Regions from separate parts of the Lysinibacillus sp. CTST325 genome, predicted to be linked through region 1. Evidence: riboswitches for the same ligand, from Rfam matches in the RefSeq annotation. Region 1 holds a riboswitch; each other region holds the start of a gene.
What was found. A riboswitch is a leader RNA that binds a small molecule or an ion and turns the genes downstream of it on or off. The one in region 1 is predicted to bind cobalamin.

Region 1 (5,764 bases):
ATCTGTGCTGCCTCCATTTTATCGCCATCACAAAAATCACAAGCCTTCATAGTTACAATCTGTCCTTGCTTTGCAATATATAAGCCCGCCTTTTCCAACTTCCTTTTGGCAGTCGTTAATTCTATTGTTGGTACGGATAGTAGTATACTGTAGGACGCAGAATATTTAATAGCGCCACTCACTCCGACTATCTCTGCGATTGTTTGAAATTGTGCTGGTGTATAATGTTTGTTGATAATGCCAGGACTCACAGCAAGACGCGTAAATTCACCTTCTTTGTTTAACTTAGCAAATGTTTTTTCAGGAATATTATGGTTAAAAGCATTTATAGTCATTTTTACCCTCCTCCTATAAAAAAAGCTAGCACATGGCTAGCTCCTCTTCTTTATTGAAAGCTTTCTGGATAAAATCCTTGTGCCAAAATTCGAATTGCTTCGGCCGCACGAACACCCTCAGATGCTGCTGATAGTGGTAAAATAACGAAACGTTTGTTAAATACTGCTTCCGTTTCTTTTAGTGCCGGATCATTTTTCAGGAAATTAATTTTTTCTTCAGTAGTAGTTGAACCATAGTCAATTACAACGATAACTTCAGGGTTGCGCTCAACTACATCTTCTTTTGAAACGGTTGTCCAGCCAGACTCAACGTCACCGAAAATATTTTTTCCACCTGCTACTGTCACGAGTTCATTCATGAAGTTTTGTGCAGCAGTAAAAACTTCTTTCTCACCACTATCAAATACAAGGATACGTAAATTCCCCTCCTCTTGCGGAAGCTTCGCACGAATGTCCTCTACATCTTTTGTCATTTGTTCAATTAACTTTTCTCCACGCTCTTCCACATGGAATATCTTGGCGATGTTACGAATATCGCCGAAAATATCCTCTAACTTAGGATTTTTAATGCTTGAAGATGTATGTAAATAAGTGTGGATGCCAAGTGCTTCTAGTTCTTCTGGTGTTCCGACACCCTTCTCACTAAACCCGCTTTTCCAGCCTGCATATAAAAAATCCGCTCCTGCATCAATCACTTGTTCCTTTGTTGGGTATTGCTCAGCTAGTACTGGAACTTTATCATACGCTGCCTGTAACGGTGGATAAATTGCATCATCTAAATATGCTGTTCCGACCATTGAATCCTCTAAGCCTAACGCTAGCATAATCTCTGTCACATGCTGATTTAAGCTAATTGCTTTTTTAGGTGCTTGCGAATAGACTTGTGTCGTATTGTTATTGTCAATCGTTACTTCCGTTGCTCCTGCTTTTGCTGGTTCTACTTGTTCACTTTGCGATGCTGAATCTTTTTTTCCCTCGTTACCACAAGCCGCTAAAATACTTAGCATTGCGATTGCAAGAACAAGCCATACGCTTCTTTTTAATGTCTTCATGTCTACTTCTCCTTTTTTCTAAAAAATATGATAGAAAGAAATCTAAGAGTCTTAAACTAACTATAAAAATTGCTCAGATATATAATAAATATGCGGCTTTTTCGTGACAGGATGTACACTAACTTCCGCATGTACACCAAACACCTTTTGTAGCAATGAGGGTGTTAATACATCAAACGGAGTTCCATACGCCGCAATTTCTCCGTCCTTTAAAACATAAATTTTGTCGCAATAAGTTGCTGCAATATTTAAATCATGCAAGGCTACAATGACCGTAATCGGCAAGCTCTGTATTAAATCCATGAGTTGGAGTTGATGCTGAATATCTAAATGATTCGTTGGCTCATCTAATGCCATGACCTTAGCTTGTTGCGCCAAAGCCCTTGCAACAACGACTCGTTTTTTCTCACCACCAGATAATGAACTAAAAGTACGTTCACTTAAATGCAGTACGCCTGCTTGCTGCATCGATTCCTCGACAATAGCTAGATCTTCTTTTGTATCCACTTCCATAAGCCTTTTATGCGGGGTACGTCCCATTGCAACAAGATCCTTAACAGTGAACTCAAAAAGCACTGGTGTTTCCTGCCCTACGACGGCTAGTTGCTTTGCTATCTCCTTTGAAGATTGCTTGTAAATATTTTCATTAAATAACAATACTTCTCCCTCTTGAGGTTGTAGCATACGATACATATTTTTTAATAGGGTCGATTTCCCACTGCCATTAGGGCCAATTATGCCCACAAACTCGCGTTCTTGAATATGTACAGAAACATTGTTTAATATTTTCACCTGCTGCACGGCAAAAGTAAGGTTTTTTGCTACGTATACCATCTAATTCTCCTCCCCGAAAGAATACATTTGCTTACGCAACATCCATATAAAAAATGGGCATCCGCATAAAGCCGTAATAATTCCAATCGGCATTTCCTCAGGTGCAATCACAACGCGCGCAGCTGCATCAGCCCATATTAAAAATATCGCACCAATTAATGCACTGACTGGCAGTACAAACTTATAATTTGAGCCGACAATCATGCGTACGATATGTGGAATAATCAGGCCTATAAAGCCAATTGCACCACTGACAGCAACAAGGACACCTGTTAATAAGGAAATTAATAAAATTAGTAGCAATCGAAATTTCTCTAAATTAACCCCCAGCGTAACAGCAGATTCTTCACCTAGTAAAAGTAAATTCAAATGACGTGCATGAAGACGTAAAATTACGTAGACGACCATTAAAACAACGAACGGAATCATTAAATTTACCCATTTCGCTCCAGCCAGACTTCCCATCATCCAATACATCACTGCCTTTATGCCACCCTCTTCTTTCGCCATCATCAGCATAAAATTCGTCATTGCTGACAAAACTAGTGACACGGCAATTCCGGCTAATAATAATCGAATAACTGAAATTCGCCCTTCAACTCGTGCTAAGAAAAACACGATTAGTACTGCAATCGTCGCACCTATAAAAGCCGCAAGTGATAGCGCATACATACCTAAAAATGAAAAAGCGCCAAGTAAAATAACAGACGTCGCCCCGACAGATGCACCGGAAGATACTCCCAAAATGTAGGGGTCTGCGATTGAGTTGCGAACTAAAGCTTGAATAGCAGCTCCCGAAATTGCAAGACCCGCCCCGACTAGTATGGCAAGTACTACGCGGGGAGTACGAATTTGCCAGATGATGATTTCCTGCGAACGACCCCAATCTTCTGTAATGCCAAGTGGATTGAACGGGATATGCGACAAAATAATACGCCATACAATACTAGGTGTAATAGACACAGAGCCTACCATTATCGCTAACGTCATTGATAATAGAACGACACCAGTCAATACTAATAAGAGTAGGTTGATTTTTCTTGTTGTTGGATTTTTCAAAACGTGCTCCTCTCTTAGGGCATAAAAAAATCCCCTTGTCTACAAGAGGATGTCATAGTTAAATAAAGGGCGTCTCTTCCCAGTCACTACAACCATCCTCGTGGTTCTATGTAAGTTTGTTGCTTTTATTGGCAGGTCTCCTGGCTTAGGTTCATCATCTATACGCCTTCCCATAGCTCGCTACAGTGACATATTGTATAGACTCTCCATTACAGTTGCGGGACAGCATCGGATTTGCACCGATTTCCCTTTTAAGCAAATGAACAATGTCATTCGCACCAACAAAAAATATTAAGTTATAAGAGGAACAATATCAGAATATTTTCCAGATAGCAATTATATTATATATTACATTAAAGAAAAAATAGTTATAAACGAGAGATTAATAGTTGTAAAATAGAACTATTAAACACTAATTATTGTTAGAAAAATAAATAAATTTAGATAATATTTTATCTTACCTTACTATACAATTTCCTCAAAGTACTCTATTAGTCATCTCCTTCTTCTCTATATTCAATATCATTCAGGTCAATACTCTACATAATCTACTAACAAATCTTTCATTCCATTCTATGGACTTACTCTTAATTAAACAAAATTTAATTTGGTTATATATTTTTATAAATGGAAAATATAAAAATACAAAGGATTTCTTTTTATACTTGGGAGTTCATAAGGCTGAGATAACCTTCATTTCATAAAATAAGTAGTTATGCGAGTTTCATATTCAGCAATAGGCATAAATTGCATAATAAACTATCGCCTCATCATTTGATAAAGTTTTAGGTATCACATACGTCGGTATAATCGTACTATGGCTTTCTACTTTAGAGTTGTCGAAAACACGCTTCTTTTTGGAAAACTGGATTTCATGTTCATACGGTAAACCTGTTTTCAATTTGTTCAATACTTAAGCAGTCTTCTCTACTAAACTTTCTTCTAAGGCGACACTTGCTGTACATTATCTAAATAGTAATGGACTTAATTACAATGTATGAAAGCTTAGATTATAAGTCATTAAAATTAGATTTCCTAATAAAGATGGCCATAATTATTTATATAACAGTTATACTGAAAATTAATTTATAATTAATTTACAAGAAGTTGTAATTATTATTAATAGGAGAAGGATATATGAAAATAGTAATTGCAGAAAAACCAGATCAAGCAGCAAAATTAGCTGCCCCCTTTTCTTTTACAAAAAAAGCTGGTTATTTTGAAGTTAAGCCTAACACATATTTTCCAGATGGAGCACTAATTACATGGGCGATAGGACATCTATGTGAATTGAAAGCACCTGAGGAATATAATCCAACATGGAAGAAATGGACATTAGAAACATTACCGATTATTCCAGATCGATTCGAATATAAAGTGACAAAATCAAAATATAAACAATTCAATGTAATTAAAGGTTTAGTAAAAAGACCTGATATTCGAGAAATCATCATTGGTGGTGATGCTGGGCGTGAAGGTGAATTAATTATCCGCACCATTTTGAGAGTATGCGGTGTTAATAAACCGATGAAACGTCTATGGATATCATCTTTAACAGAAAACGCTGTAAAAAATGGGTTTGCAAACTTACTACCAGAAGAGAAAACACGCGATATATATTTTGAAGCACTAAGTCGTTCATGTGCAGACTGGCTAATTGGCATCAACACATCCAGATTATACACGGTACTCCTCAAACGAAATGGCGTGAAAGATGTATTTTCAATTGGTCGTGTACAAACACCTACACTTGCACTAATAGTAAAGAGAGAGCATGAAATTGCGAATTTTAAATCAGAACCATTTTGGGAAGTGGAAACAGAGTTTAATTTTGATGGAAAAATGTTAAAAGCAAAATGGCATAAAGATAACATTTCAAGAGTTCAAGTGGAAAGACAAGCTATTGCGATTGCTAATTTCTGTATCAATAAAAATGTAGAAATTAATAGTATTAAAAGAGAAACAAAGGAATACGCTCCTCCATTGTTATTCAACTTATCTGCATTACAAGCTACAGCAAACAAGGCCTATAAATTCTCACCACAAAATACACTGGATATTTTGCAAAAACTTTATTTAAAGGGCGTAGTTTCCTATCCAAGATCTGATTCACAATTTTTAACGAATGAAGAAGCAAAAACACTACCAAAGATACTAAAGCATTTAAGTAAAATTGATAAATATAAAGGACTTCTTCCTCCACCGACAAGTTCAATTATGAATAATAAAAGATATGTGAATGAAAAAAAAGTAACCGATCACCATGCAATTATTATTACAGAGCAAATACCAGACGTAGCGACGCTAAGTACAGAAGAAGAAAAGATTTATGATTTAGTTGCAAGACAAGTCATTGCTGCACATTACAACAATGCCATATTTTCTTACACAACGATTCATTCACTTGTCGATAAACGTGCAGAATTCATCTCTAAGGGCAAAGTGCTTATGGAAGAAGGTTGGCGTAAGGTTATTTATCATTCT
Region 2 (5,764 bases), on a different contig from region 1:
ATCGATGAAATGGTGGGCATATGGTGGAGCACCGTTATCGCAAAATGAAATTCGCTCTATCCAAAAAGCTTTCCGAACGGATAATGTAACGTGTGTCTATGGATTAACGGAGGCTGGTCCAAATGGTTCAATAATGTTTGGTGAAGAGCATGCAACGAAGGCGGGGAGCGTTGGTCGGCGTGCACCACTTGGGGCAGAGCTGCGGATTATCAACGACAATGGAGAAGATGTCAGTGTTGGTGAAGTAGGAGAAATTGTGTTGTCCGGTGAGGGCAATATGCTGGGCTATTACAAGGATGATGTTGCAACGAAGGCTGCATTTATAGATGGCTGGCTGAAAACAGGTGACTTAGCTCGCTTAGATGAGGACGGCTTTATTTGGATTGTCGATCGTAAAAAGGATGTCATTTTATCAGGCGGTGTGAATATTTATCCGAAAGAAATTGAAGATAGTATGTTGAGCTATAAGGGGATATTTGAAGTGGCTGTAATCGGTGTGCCACATCCGGAGTGGGGAGAAACGGTGAAGGCTGTTTATGCCGCTAAAATGGAAATTGACGAGGACGAACTTAAAGCTTATTTGGAGGAGCATCTTGCTAAATATAAAATTCCACGCATCTTTGAACGTGTGGAAGCGTTACCACGAAATGCATCGGGCAAAATACTAAAACAATCCTTGAAGGGACAAGAGGTGAGATAGCATGAAGGTTTTACAGCAGGAAGAAATGAAAACAACAAACTTTTTTAACGATAATGATACACTTCATAAAGTTTTAGAAATGATGCTAGATAAAGAGTTTGTGGAATATGCAAAACGTGAGCTAACAGATTTCGCTGAGCTGTGTGCTGGAGATATTGATGTGAGAGCCAAACATACGGATAGAGAGGGTGAACCTCGATTACAAAGATATGATGCCTATGGTGAAGAAGTGTCAGAGATTTGGGTCAATGATGGCTACAAAAGAACAATTGAAGAGACGTACAATACTGGCATTGTCGGCTATGTGCATAAGGATATTCCGCAATTAGGTAGGAAGGGCAACTATGTCTATAGCTTTGCTCAAGGCTATATACTATCACATGCTGAGCCAGGGTTTTACTGTCCTGTTACTTTAACAATGGCAACGGCTTATTTACTTGATCATTATGCGAGTGATGAGGTGAAGGAGCGCTTTTTACCACATGTTTGTGCAACAGGAGAGACAGAGCTCTATGAGGGGGCCACATTTTTAACGGAGCGGCAAGGTGGCTCTGATGTTGGGGCGAATGTTGTGGAAGCAAGACAGGACGGCAATCAGTATCGTTTATATGGGGAAAAATATTTTGCATCTAACGCAGGAATGTGTGGAGTAACCATGGTATTGGCGCGCATGGAAGGGGCTCAGGCAGGCTCAAAGGGCTTAACATTGTTTGCCGTTCCATGGCGAAATGAGGATGGCACAGTTAATAACCTGCGCATTCGGCGTTTAAAGGATAAACTTGGCGTTAGAGCAGTGCCTTCTGGTGAGGTGGAATTTGATGGTGCACTAGCATATGTTGTCGGTGACCCAAATAAAGGGATTTACTATATGCTGGAGGCGCTTAATTTATCAAGAATTTGCAATGCGGTTGCTTCTATCGGCATTATGCGCCGCGGATATTTAGAGGCGAAGCATTATGTGACAAATCGTCATGCCTTTGGTAAACCTTTAACGCAATATCCTATGATTCAGGATACACTAGGGAAATTCGCTGCCAAGCTTCATGTAGAAGTTGCCACGGTTTTTGATCTTATTCAGCTGTACGATAAAGTAACTAGTGGGCAGGGGAATAAAGAGGACATTATTTTAAACCGCTTGTATATTGCTATCATGAAAAAAGAAACGGCAGAGCAAGCTGTACATTATGCAAGTGAAGCCATTGAATTACATGGCGGAAACGGCTATATTGAAGATTTTGTTACACCTCGGTTATTAAGAGATGCACAGGTACTTACTGTGTGGGAAGGGACTTCAAATATTTTAGCTTTAGAGCTTATTCGTTTAGTCGATAAGTTTCATGCGCACGAAATGTTTGTTCGTGTCATGGAAGAACGTCTAGAAAAACTAGGTGCCTGTCCATTAGTTGAAATTGTAGTGGATCAATTAGCAAAACTAGAATCAACTTTGCAGACATTTAGCCGTTTAGATGATGCAACAAAAACGTTTGAAGCAAAAATGGTCGCAGAGAAAATGGCGCATTTATATGAAAGTGTAGTAGCAGTCGAATGGGCACAAAGATTCGGCGGCAAATATGAGAAGCTAGCAGATATTTATTTAGAGAATACATGGGCATTGCGAGAAATGGGTGCACCAATGAAAACGGTACAGTATTTTTCAGATATCGTATAACTTCTTTCAGTGGGTGTCCAAACACTAGATGAAATAGAGGATTTCAATCTAAGAACGCCACGTCCTGTGGCAATGACTGAGTGTTGTTGTCGCTACGTTTTCGCACAAAAAACATCTTGTTGGCCAAAAGCCTCCGGCGGATGTCGGGCATAATTGATTTGTTTAGAAGTCGTCTCGAATGGAGGCGACTTCTTTCATTTTCATGTATAATACAATCAACTGAATATTATAAAGGTTCTTTACTTAAGTAAAGTGAAAAGGGAAATCGGTGTAATTCCGATGCGGTCCCGCCACTGTATGTGTGAGTTTTTTCAATCTGCGCCACTGGAAATTTCGGGAAGGCTTGAAAAAGCGTATGGAGCACGAGCCAGGAGACCTGCCTTTATAGAAAACACGTTGTAGCCTACGAGGATAGGATGGTGGATTTTGTATATGTATTTTTGTGCAAATTTGACCCCCTCATTGTTTTATGATGAGGGGTATTTGTTTTGGAAGATGAATGTCGATAAATTTGAAAACATGGGCGATAAATTCACAATGTTAGGCGATAAACTCAACATGTTGGCTGGAAGTTCGCAATGCTGATGATAACCCCGCAATGTTAGGCGAAAAAAACTAAAATGTATCGATCAATCAGAAAAACAATAAAAACTATACGCACAAATAGACTAAGGAGGATTCACATGAAGAAAATTTGGAAAATAGGTTTATCAGCATTTTTAGCTATTGGCGTGCTTGCAGCATGTAATACAAAAGAGGCAACAAATGAAAAGCCGTTATCTTCTGAGCAGCAAGAGACAACAAAAGTAGATCAAGCAACATTCCCAATGACGATAACGGATGCTACTGGCAAGGAAATTACGCTAGAAGCACCTCCGGAAAAAATTGTCTCACTCATTCCGAGTAACACAGAAATTTTATTTGGCCTTGGCTTAAATAATGAAATAGTTGGCGTGACAGATAATGATGATTATCCACCAGAGGCTACTAAAAAAGATAAGGTTGGCGGTATAGATTATAATATTGAACAAATTATTGCGTTAACGCCAGATATCGTTTTTGCACATGCATCGGGTATGAGTTATTCAAAAGGAGCAATTGAACAGCTTGAGGCTGCCGGTGTAAAAGTATTTGTTGTAGCGGATGCAAAAAACTTTAATGAAACTTACACAACGATTGAACAGCTTGGTCGTGCAACGGGGAAACTAGAAGAGGCTAAAAAAATGGTCGCAAATATGAAGGCAAAAGTTGAAGAAGTTGAAACAAAACTTAAGGGTGTTGAGCCAAAGAAAGTCTTTGTAGAATCGTCTGATGAGCCACAGATTTATACAGCTGGTAAAGGTACATTTATGAATGAAATGCTAGAAATGATTCATGCTGAAAATGTAGCAGCAGATGTAAATGACTGGTATCCAATTGAAGCTGAACAAATTATTGCGAAAAATCCAGATGTCATTGTTGTGGCATATAATTATGTACCGAATATTTTAACGAAAATTCCACAACGTCCAGGCTTTGAGACAATAACTGCCGTAAAAAATAAAGCTATTGTACAAGTGGATGAAAGTACGACAAGTCGTCAAGGTCCTCGGTTAGCAGATGGTTTTGAGGAATTAGCAAAGGCCGTTTACCCAGAGGCGTTTAAATGAGTAAAACAATTGCAGCCTATGTAACAGCAATTACGCTTTTAATCATTAGCATCTGGTGTGGTGTGGCGATAGGCTCAGTTCATATTCCATTAGAAGTATTGTGGAATAAGGCGGCTGATGAAACAGCTGCCAATATTTTATGGAAGATTCGTTTACCTCGAGTGATGCTAGCAGGGCTTGTAGGGGCATCACTTGCTATAGCAGGGGCAGCTTTTCAAGGCCTATTAAAAAATCCTTTGGCTGATCCTTATACGTTAGGTGTTTCCTCTGGTGCATCAGTGGGCGCAGTGATGACGATTTTCTTTAGTGTTTCAATACCTGTAATCGGTCATTTTACATTGCCAACCTTTAGTATGATAGGTGCCATATTAACGATGTTTGCTGTTATGGGCTTTGCTAGAATAGTAGATCGTTCACTAAAAATGGAAACTCTTATTTTAACAGGAGTTATATTTAGTTCATTTTTAGGTTCCTTGATTTCATTAATGATCGCATTATCTGGTGAGGAGCTACGCCAAGTGATTGGTTGGCTACTCGGCTCAGTATCGATGCGTGGTTGGCCATACGTCCAGATGATTATCCCATTTGTCATAATTGGCTCTATTATGCTTTGGACACAAAGACGCGAGTTAAATGTTCTGTTATATGGTGAAGAACGCGCGAAGCATTTAGGTGTCAATGTTAAGCGCAGTAAATATATTATTTTAGTGGGTGGATCCATGTTGACAGGAGCTGCGGTAGCTGTTTCTGGAACGATTGGCTTTGTTGGTTTAGTTGTTCCTCATATGACGAGAATGGTTTGGGGTTCTGATCACCGTCATTTATTGCCATTATCATTTTTAAATGGGGCAACTTTGCTAATTATTTGTGATTTAATAGCACGAACAATTATTATGCCAAGAGAGCTACCGATTGGTGTCATTACTGCATTTATTGGGGCACCCGTTTTTTCTTATATTTTTTATAAGCAACGTAGAGGCAAGGGGGTACGGGCATGATTGCTGTTGAACATCTTTCTGGCGGCTATGAAGACGTACCGATCGTCCATGATATAAGTTTTTCCGTTGAAAAAGGCAAAATACTAGGGATTTTAGGGCCGAATGGTAGTGGGAAATCCACACTGTTAAAAGTAATAAGTGGCATACTACCAGCAACCGCAGGCACTATATTAGTAGATGGTAAAAATAGTAGCTCGTACAATGCGCGTGCATTAGCAAAAAAAATGGCGGTGCTACCACAATTACATGCTAATGCCTTTTCAAACAGTGTTCGAGAGGCAGTATCACTTGGACGTTATCCACATCAAACAGGCTTCTTTTCGAGCTGGACTGATCGTGATGAACAGGCAGTCCAACATGCGATGATGCAAACGGGTGTGAAACGCTATGAACAGACACCGATGGAATTTTTGTCGGGCGGTGAACAGCAAAGAGTTTTTGTTGCCCAAGCTCTTGCACAAACAGCGGAAATATTGCTGTTAGATGAACCAACGAACCATCTAGATATTGCCCATCAACGTCAAATTTTAGATATGGTGCGAAAGGAAGCAATTGAAAGTGGTTTGACCGTTATTATGGTACTGCATGATATGAATTTAGCCTCCCTCTATTGTGATGAATTATTACTTATGGAGGAAGGACGGATGCGGGCATTGGGGGCGCCACACGAAGTATTAATCGCTGCGCAAATCGAAGAGGTCTATCATGCCCGTGTTGCAACTTATGCACATCCAGAAATTCCAAAGCC
Region 3 (5,764 bases), on a different contig from region 1:
AATGGCGGACGAATAGGACCATCTGCTGTAAGCTCAATACTGGAACCTTGAATGAACGTTCCCGCTGCCATGATGACATCATCCTCATAGCCAGGCATATACGCCGGCTCTGGTGCATAATGCGCATTAATTGGTGAGTTTGCTTGAATTTCACGGCAAAAAGCAATCATTTGTTCCGCAGTTTGGAAAGAAACCGATTGAATTAAATCTGTACGATTAGCATCATAGCTAGGTGATGTATTCATGCCAATTTCTCCTAGCATAGCAGCTGTGAAAATGGCACCTTTTAATGCTTGAGATACAACATGTGGCGCAAGGAAAAATCCTTGATAGAAATCACCAAGCGTATTTAATGTCGCCCCTGCTTCAGCACCAATACCTGGTGATGTCATGCGATAAGCACATTTCTCTACTAAATCTGCACGACCCGCAATATAACCACCAATTTTCGCTAAGCCTCCACCAGGATTTTTAATGAGTGAGCCTGCCATTAAATCAGCCCCAACCTCTGTCGGTTCCTGTGCCTCAACAAATTCACCGTAGCAATTGTCAATGAAAATAACTGCATTTGGTGCTAACTCACGGATTTTCGCACACATGTCTGTAATTTGCGAAATAGTAAAGGATGGGCGTGTTGCATAGCCCTTCGAACGTTGGATAGCAATCATTTTCGTGTTTGGTGTAATTGCAGCTGCAACACCTTCCCAATTGATCTCTTGATTATCGATTAAATCCACATGACTATAACCGATTTTATAATCTTTTAGCGAGCCAGTATCCTTGTCTCCACCATCAACTATTGATTGCAATGTATCATACGGCTGACCCGAAATATAAAGTAATTCATCACCAGGACGAAGCACTCCGAATAAGCTAAGTGTGATTGCATGTGTACCAGAAATAATTTGCGGACGTACAATGGCAGCCTCCGCTCCAAAGACCTCTGCATAAACACGTTCTAGATTGTCACGCCCCTCATCATCATAGCCATAACCATTAGATGGGTGCAGATGATAATCACTTACTTGATGCTTTCGGAACGCAGCAAGCACTTTTTGTTGATTGAAGAATGCCATGTCTTCTACCTTTGCATGAAAAGGGCGTACTTTTTCTTCTATTTTAGCAGCTAACGCTAGTGTTTCTTCTGTTAAATTGGTTGTAAAAGTCATTATGTTCTTCTCCATTTCACATTTGTTCAAATCTTATCTTATCAATTTGTGAGCTTGCCTGCAAAATTTGCATTTATTTCTGATTTTCATTAGGCGCTAAACTTAATGGCGAACTTAATCTATTTAATTCTGCTATAATAAGATATTTGATAATTCCAAATCGTAAGTCGATGCTTTTTTCGCAAAAACTTCTAGATACAAAAAGGTAACTTTAATGTTTTCTAGGTTGTAATCTACAACAACATGAAATGATTTATTCACATAAGGGGTGAAAGGGTTGGCTTGGGAGGTTTTTAGTATCGTCGGAACAATCGCCTTTGCTATTTCCGGGGCAATAATTGCAATGGAGGAAGAATACGATTTATTCGGTGTATATATACTCGGTATCGTAACTGCTTTTGGTGGTGGAGCTATACGAAATCTACTCATTGGTTTACCTGTAACAACATTGTGGGGTCAAGATATGATGTTTCAAATTGCCATTGCAGCCATCACAATTTTTTTCTTATTTCCACATCGACTCATTCAACACTGGCATCGCTGGGGCAATTTCACTGATGCTATTGGATTATCGGCATTTGCGATTCAAGGTGCCCTTTATGCTGTGAAGCTCGACATGCCTATTAGTGCCGTTATTGTAGCTGCTGTCTTAACAGGATCAGGTGGTGGAATTATTCGCGATTTATTAGCTAGACGACAACCTTTAGTCCTCCGTGATGAAATCTATGGTGTTTGGGCAGCAATAGCCGGGCTTATCATCGGACTTCAACTATTTACAGGGGATATCTTTTTATATGTATTATTTGGTGTGATCACAGTACTAAGAATACTTTCATATATGAGGAAATGGCGTTTACCGTTACGGAAGTTGAATCGAGCATAGTTATACTGTTGCATAAAAACAAGCCCAAATATCAGATTTGGGCTTGTTTTGAATTTTAAATTTAATTCCTTATTTATCACAAACTCCGTGCATCCACAGCAGCGACTAAAGTTAATTTTTCAACAGCAACATAGCTTCTTCTAAAGTAGTCATATTTTTCATCATAGAGCAAGCTGCGTCCAAAATAGGAAAGGCTAAAGCTGCACCAGAACCCTCACCTAATCGCATATTCATTTGCAGCATCGGTTCAATTCCGAGCATTTCAGCTGCAATTTTTGCACCTGGTTCTTCAGAGGCATGTGAAGGAATGACATAGTCTTTTACGTTTGGTTCGAGTTCGTATGCAATAAGAGCAGCAATAGTAGAAATAAAGCCATCAATAACAACTGGTTTACGATGTGCGGCGGCAGCAAGTATCACTCCTGCCATAGCGCCTATTTCTAATCCACCGACTTTTGAGAGAATATCTATAGCATCATGACGATTTGGTTTGTTTAATGCAATAGCGTTGTGAATGACCTTTACTTTATGTGCTATTCCCCCTGGTCCAACACCTGCACCGAAGCCTGTCACTTCTTTCGGATGACATTCGCGAAGAACCGATAATATGGCAGCACTCGGTGTTGTATTACCGATACCCATTTCACCTGTCCCGAGTACATTTATCCCTTTTTTAATTTCTTCCGTAGCTACTTCAATTCCTACTTCAATAGATTGAATGGCTTCTTCCCTTGACATAGCAGGACCTTTTGCCATATTGTCCGTGCCATATTTAATCTTTTTTAAGATGACACCAGCATCGTTCGGAATATCCTCTTTTACACCAACGTCCACTGTGACAATTTTAGCATCTGTGATTTTTGCGATAGCACAGACACCAGTTCCGCCTCTAGGAAAATTTAATGTTTGGAAGACCGTCACATTTTGTGGATTCGGTGTCACTCCTTCATCACAGACACCATGATCCGCGGCACAGACAATAATTGCTTTATTATCAATTGCAGGATATAGTTCACCTGTAATACCAGATAGTTGCACAGCTAGAGTTTCCAGCTTTCCCAGACTACTAGGTGGCTTGCAAAGTGCATCTATGCGTTCTCTTGCCTGCCCCATCATTTTGTGGTCGGCACTTTGAATGTTGTGGATCGTTTGTTGTAATAATTGCATGAAAATTTCCCCTTTCTTTTTTGCCCTCGTTACTCGAAGAATGATTTTGAGAAAAAAATAAAAAGCCTGTAGTTTATCCATAACAAATAAACTACAGACTTTTCCATCGTCTATATAATACGAAGCAGATAGGCAGGTCTCCTGGCTCAATTTCAACATTTCATAGAACCTTCCCAGAACGATGCTAGTGGCATTCTCTATGAAACTCCCTTTTTACAGTGGTGGGACCGCTAAAGCTTTTCACTTTATTCCCTATTCTCCCGCAGTGGGCACCTAACGCTTTTATGCAATTACTTTAAATCTACGGCAAAGCGCTCATTGTGTCAACATTTTAAATTTTCAAGCTTCATTGTTATTTAAGTAAATAAATATGCTTAATTATTCATATTTAAAAACTTTAACACAAAATACTAAAGTAATTACTGCTATAGCAGTTAATACTGATAATTCAGTCAGATAAGTGTTGAGATTTTGTGTCTCGAAGATCAGTGTTTTTCTAATAGCTTCAATAATATAATTAAGTGGATTAATATAAACAAATGGCATTAGAAATTTTGGCCACACATCGCTCGGGAAGAAAGTACCACCTAAAAAAATGAAAACTAGATTTGAAAGATTCCCCATAGTTGTGGCATTTTTTGCGTTATTAGCGTAAATTCCGATTATTAAACCGATGGCTAATAAGCTAAGACCACCCATTAATAACAATGGAATTAATAAAAGAGTATAAATTGAATTAAAATTTAATTGAACATTAAAAATGAAAACACTAATGCCCAAAATAATAACTGTTTGTATAGCCATAATGAAAAGCTGTGTACTGAAAATAGATACCATTATTTTTGATGTAGAGATTGGAGTAACTTTAATTTTTTTAAAAATACCCCTTTCCCTATACGAAGCAATCATAACGGGTAAAGCTATAAGACCTATAGCTCCATAAGCCATCCCTAGAATACCAGGGAAAATATAGGACATATATGACATACCCTCTCTTGCAGCGTCTTTCCCTGCTGTACCCATTAAAGCCATCATTAGAATAGGGAACACCGTACTCATAATAACCGCTTGTTTATTTCTTATTTCCATTTTGAAAAATATAGAAGATAAATTAACAAAACTATTCATAATTTCAAAACACTTCCAGTCATATTTAAGAATACATCTTCTAAATTTGCTTTTTGAATATTAATGCTCGTTGTTGTTATTCTTTTTTCATCTTCTAATTTATTTATATAATCTAACGTTTTTCTAATATCCTTCGTGTATAAGTAGAAATAGTCATCTTCTTTTTTAATCTTATCTACTGTCGAACAACTTTCTAAATACTGGACAGAAGAATCTACTATTAAACCTATTTTAATAACCGAGTTTAAATTAGCATTTTTAATAATTTCTTCAGGTTTTCCTACTGTATAAATACTCCCATCGTTTATAAAACATACATTATCACAGAGTGCTTCTACTTCTTCCATATAATGTGTCGTTAGGATTATTGTTGTCCCTTCTTTTCTAATATCCTTAATAATATGCCACAAATCTTTTCTAGAGTTTGGATCTAAACCAGTTGTTGGTTCATCCAAAAACAAGACCTGTGGTTTATTGAGAATACTTAATGCTATACTTATTCTTTGTTTTTGCCCGCCAGAAAGTTTATTAACGTAAGCTCTTTTATGTTCTTGCATATTGACTTTTTTTAATAAGTCTTCAATTTCTTTTTCAGTAATCTCCATATTGTATAATGTGGCGAAAAATTCGAACAATTCATCCACCTTAATATGATCAAAATAGGAGTTTGACTGAAATTGTACACCTATAAGTGGTTTAATTTTATCTCCATCTTTTGTAACATCTAAACCATTGACAGTTATGGTGCCAGTGAATCCATTTTTAACTCCTTGTATACATTCTAATAAAGTTGTTTTTCCAGCTCCGTTTGGTCCTAGTAACCCAAACACTTCATTGTGGTTTATCGTTAAATTAATATTTTTCAATATTTGTTTATTTAAGGTATACGAAAAACTCAAATCTTTTATTGATATTGCTTCATTCAATTAGAACACCTCAATTATGATAGAATGATTCGCTTCATTGTTGCATGATTTAACTTTTCATTTATAAATGCTTGCATGTCTTTAATATCAATATTATCAAGAACTTGAAGCATTTCATCTAATGATAAATGATGCCTTTCAATAACCCGCTCATTACCTAAAAATAATAAAAAATCCTTATCATTTTCTAATATCTTGTAAATTTTATGCTGTAAAAACTTTTTGCTTTTCTCTAAATATTTATTCATAATGTTAATTTCTTTACTGTCTATATTCATCTTTTCATTAATATGTAAGATGAGTGATTCTAAATCTTCTTGTTCAGTAATAAATTGGACTTGCAAAATACTTTCATATTTAAAATGAAAAGGTAAGCACACGATAAAATACACACTTTGTTTTTTCAACCGAAATTCTTCATACAGCAATCCCGTGTCATTCATTGTCATCATCATACTAAACAAAGATAAATAAATTTTTTCATCTTTTGA

Region 2: another riboswitch for cobalamin. It lies ahead of ACYQ73_RS12650 (ABC transporter substrate-binding protein); the one in region 1 lies ahead of ACYQ73_RS09525 (FecCD family ABC transporter permease).
Region 3: another riboswitch for cobalamin. It lies ahead of cobT (nicotinate-nucleotide--dimethylbenzimidazole phosphoribosyltransferase); the one in region 1 lies ahead of ACYQ73_RS09525 (FecCD family ABC transporter permease).

What each region holds. Positions count from the first base shown of each region.
Region 1 is NZ_BAAFHO010000002.1:781,648-787,411, forward strand. It holds gene ACYQ73_RS09510 (precorrin-3B methylase) at 1-335, opposite strand, end outside; gene ACYQ73_RS09515 (ABC transporter substrate-binding protein) at 386-1,387, opposite strand; gene ACYQ73_RS09520 (ABC transporter ATP-binding protein) at 1,448-2,221, opposite strand; gene ACYQ73_RS09525 (FecCD family ABC transporter permease) at 2,222-3,211, opposite strand; cobalamin riboswitch at 3,394-3,578, opposite strand; partial or broken gene ACYQ73_RS09530 (type IA DNA topoisomerase) at 3,989-4,241, opposite strand; gene ACYQ73_RS09535 (DNA topoisomerase III) at 4,418-5,764, shown strand, end outside.
Region 2 is NZ_BAAFHO010000004.1:216,230-221,993, reverse strand. It holds gene ACYQ73_RS12660 (class I adenylate-forming enzyme family protein) at 1-700, shown strand, start outside; gene ACYQ73_RS12655 (acyl-CoA dehydrogenase family protein) at 702-2,369, shown strand; cobalamin riboswitch at 2,585-2,767, shown strand; gene ACYQ73_RS12650 (ABC transporter substrate-binding protein) at 3,053-4,018, shown strand; gene ACYQ73_RS12645 (FecCD family ABC transporter permease) at 4,015-5,016, shown strand; gene ACYQ73_RS12640 (adenosylcobinamide amidohydrolase) at 5,013-5,764, shown strand, end outside.
Region 3 is NZ_BAAFHO010000001.1:457,505-463,268, forward strand. It holds gene ACYQ73_RS02370 (methionine gamma-lyase family protein) at 1-1,169, opposite strand, end outside; gene ACYQ73_RS02375 (trimeric intracellular cation channel family protein) at 1,447-2,052, shown strand; gene cobT (nicotinate-nucleotide--dimethylbenzimidazole phosphoribosyltransferase) at 2,164-3,219, opposite strand; cobalamin riboswitch at 3,334-3,511, opposite strand; gene ACYQ73_RS02385 (ABC transporter permease) at 3,598-4,347, opposite strand; gene ACYQ73_RS02390 (ABC transporter ATP-binding protein) at 4,344-5,273, opposite strand; gene ACYQ73_RS02395 (hypothetical protein) at 5,288-5,764, opposite strand, start outside.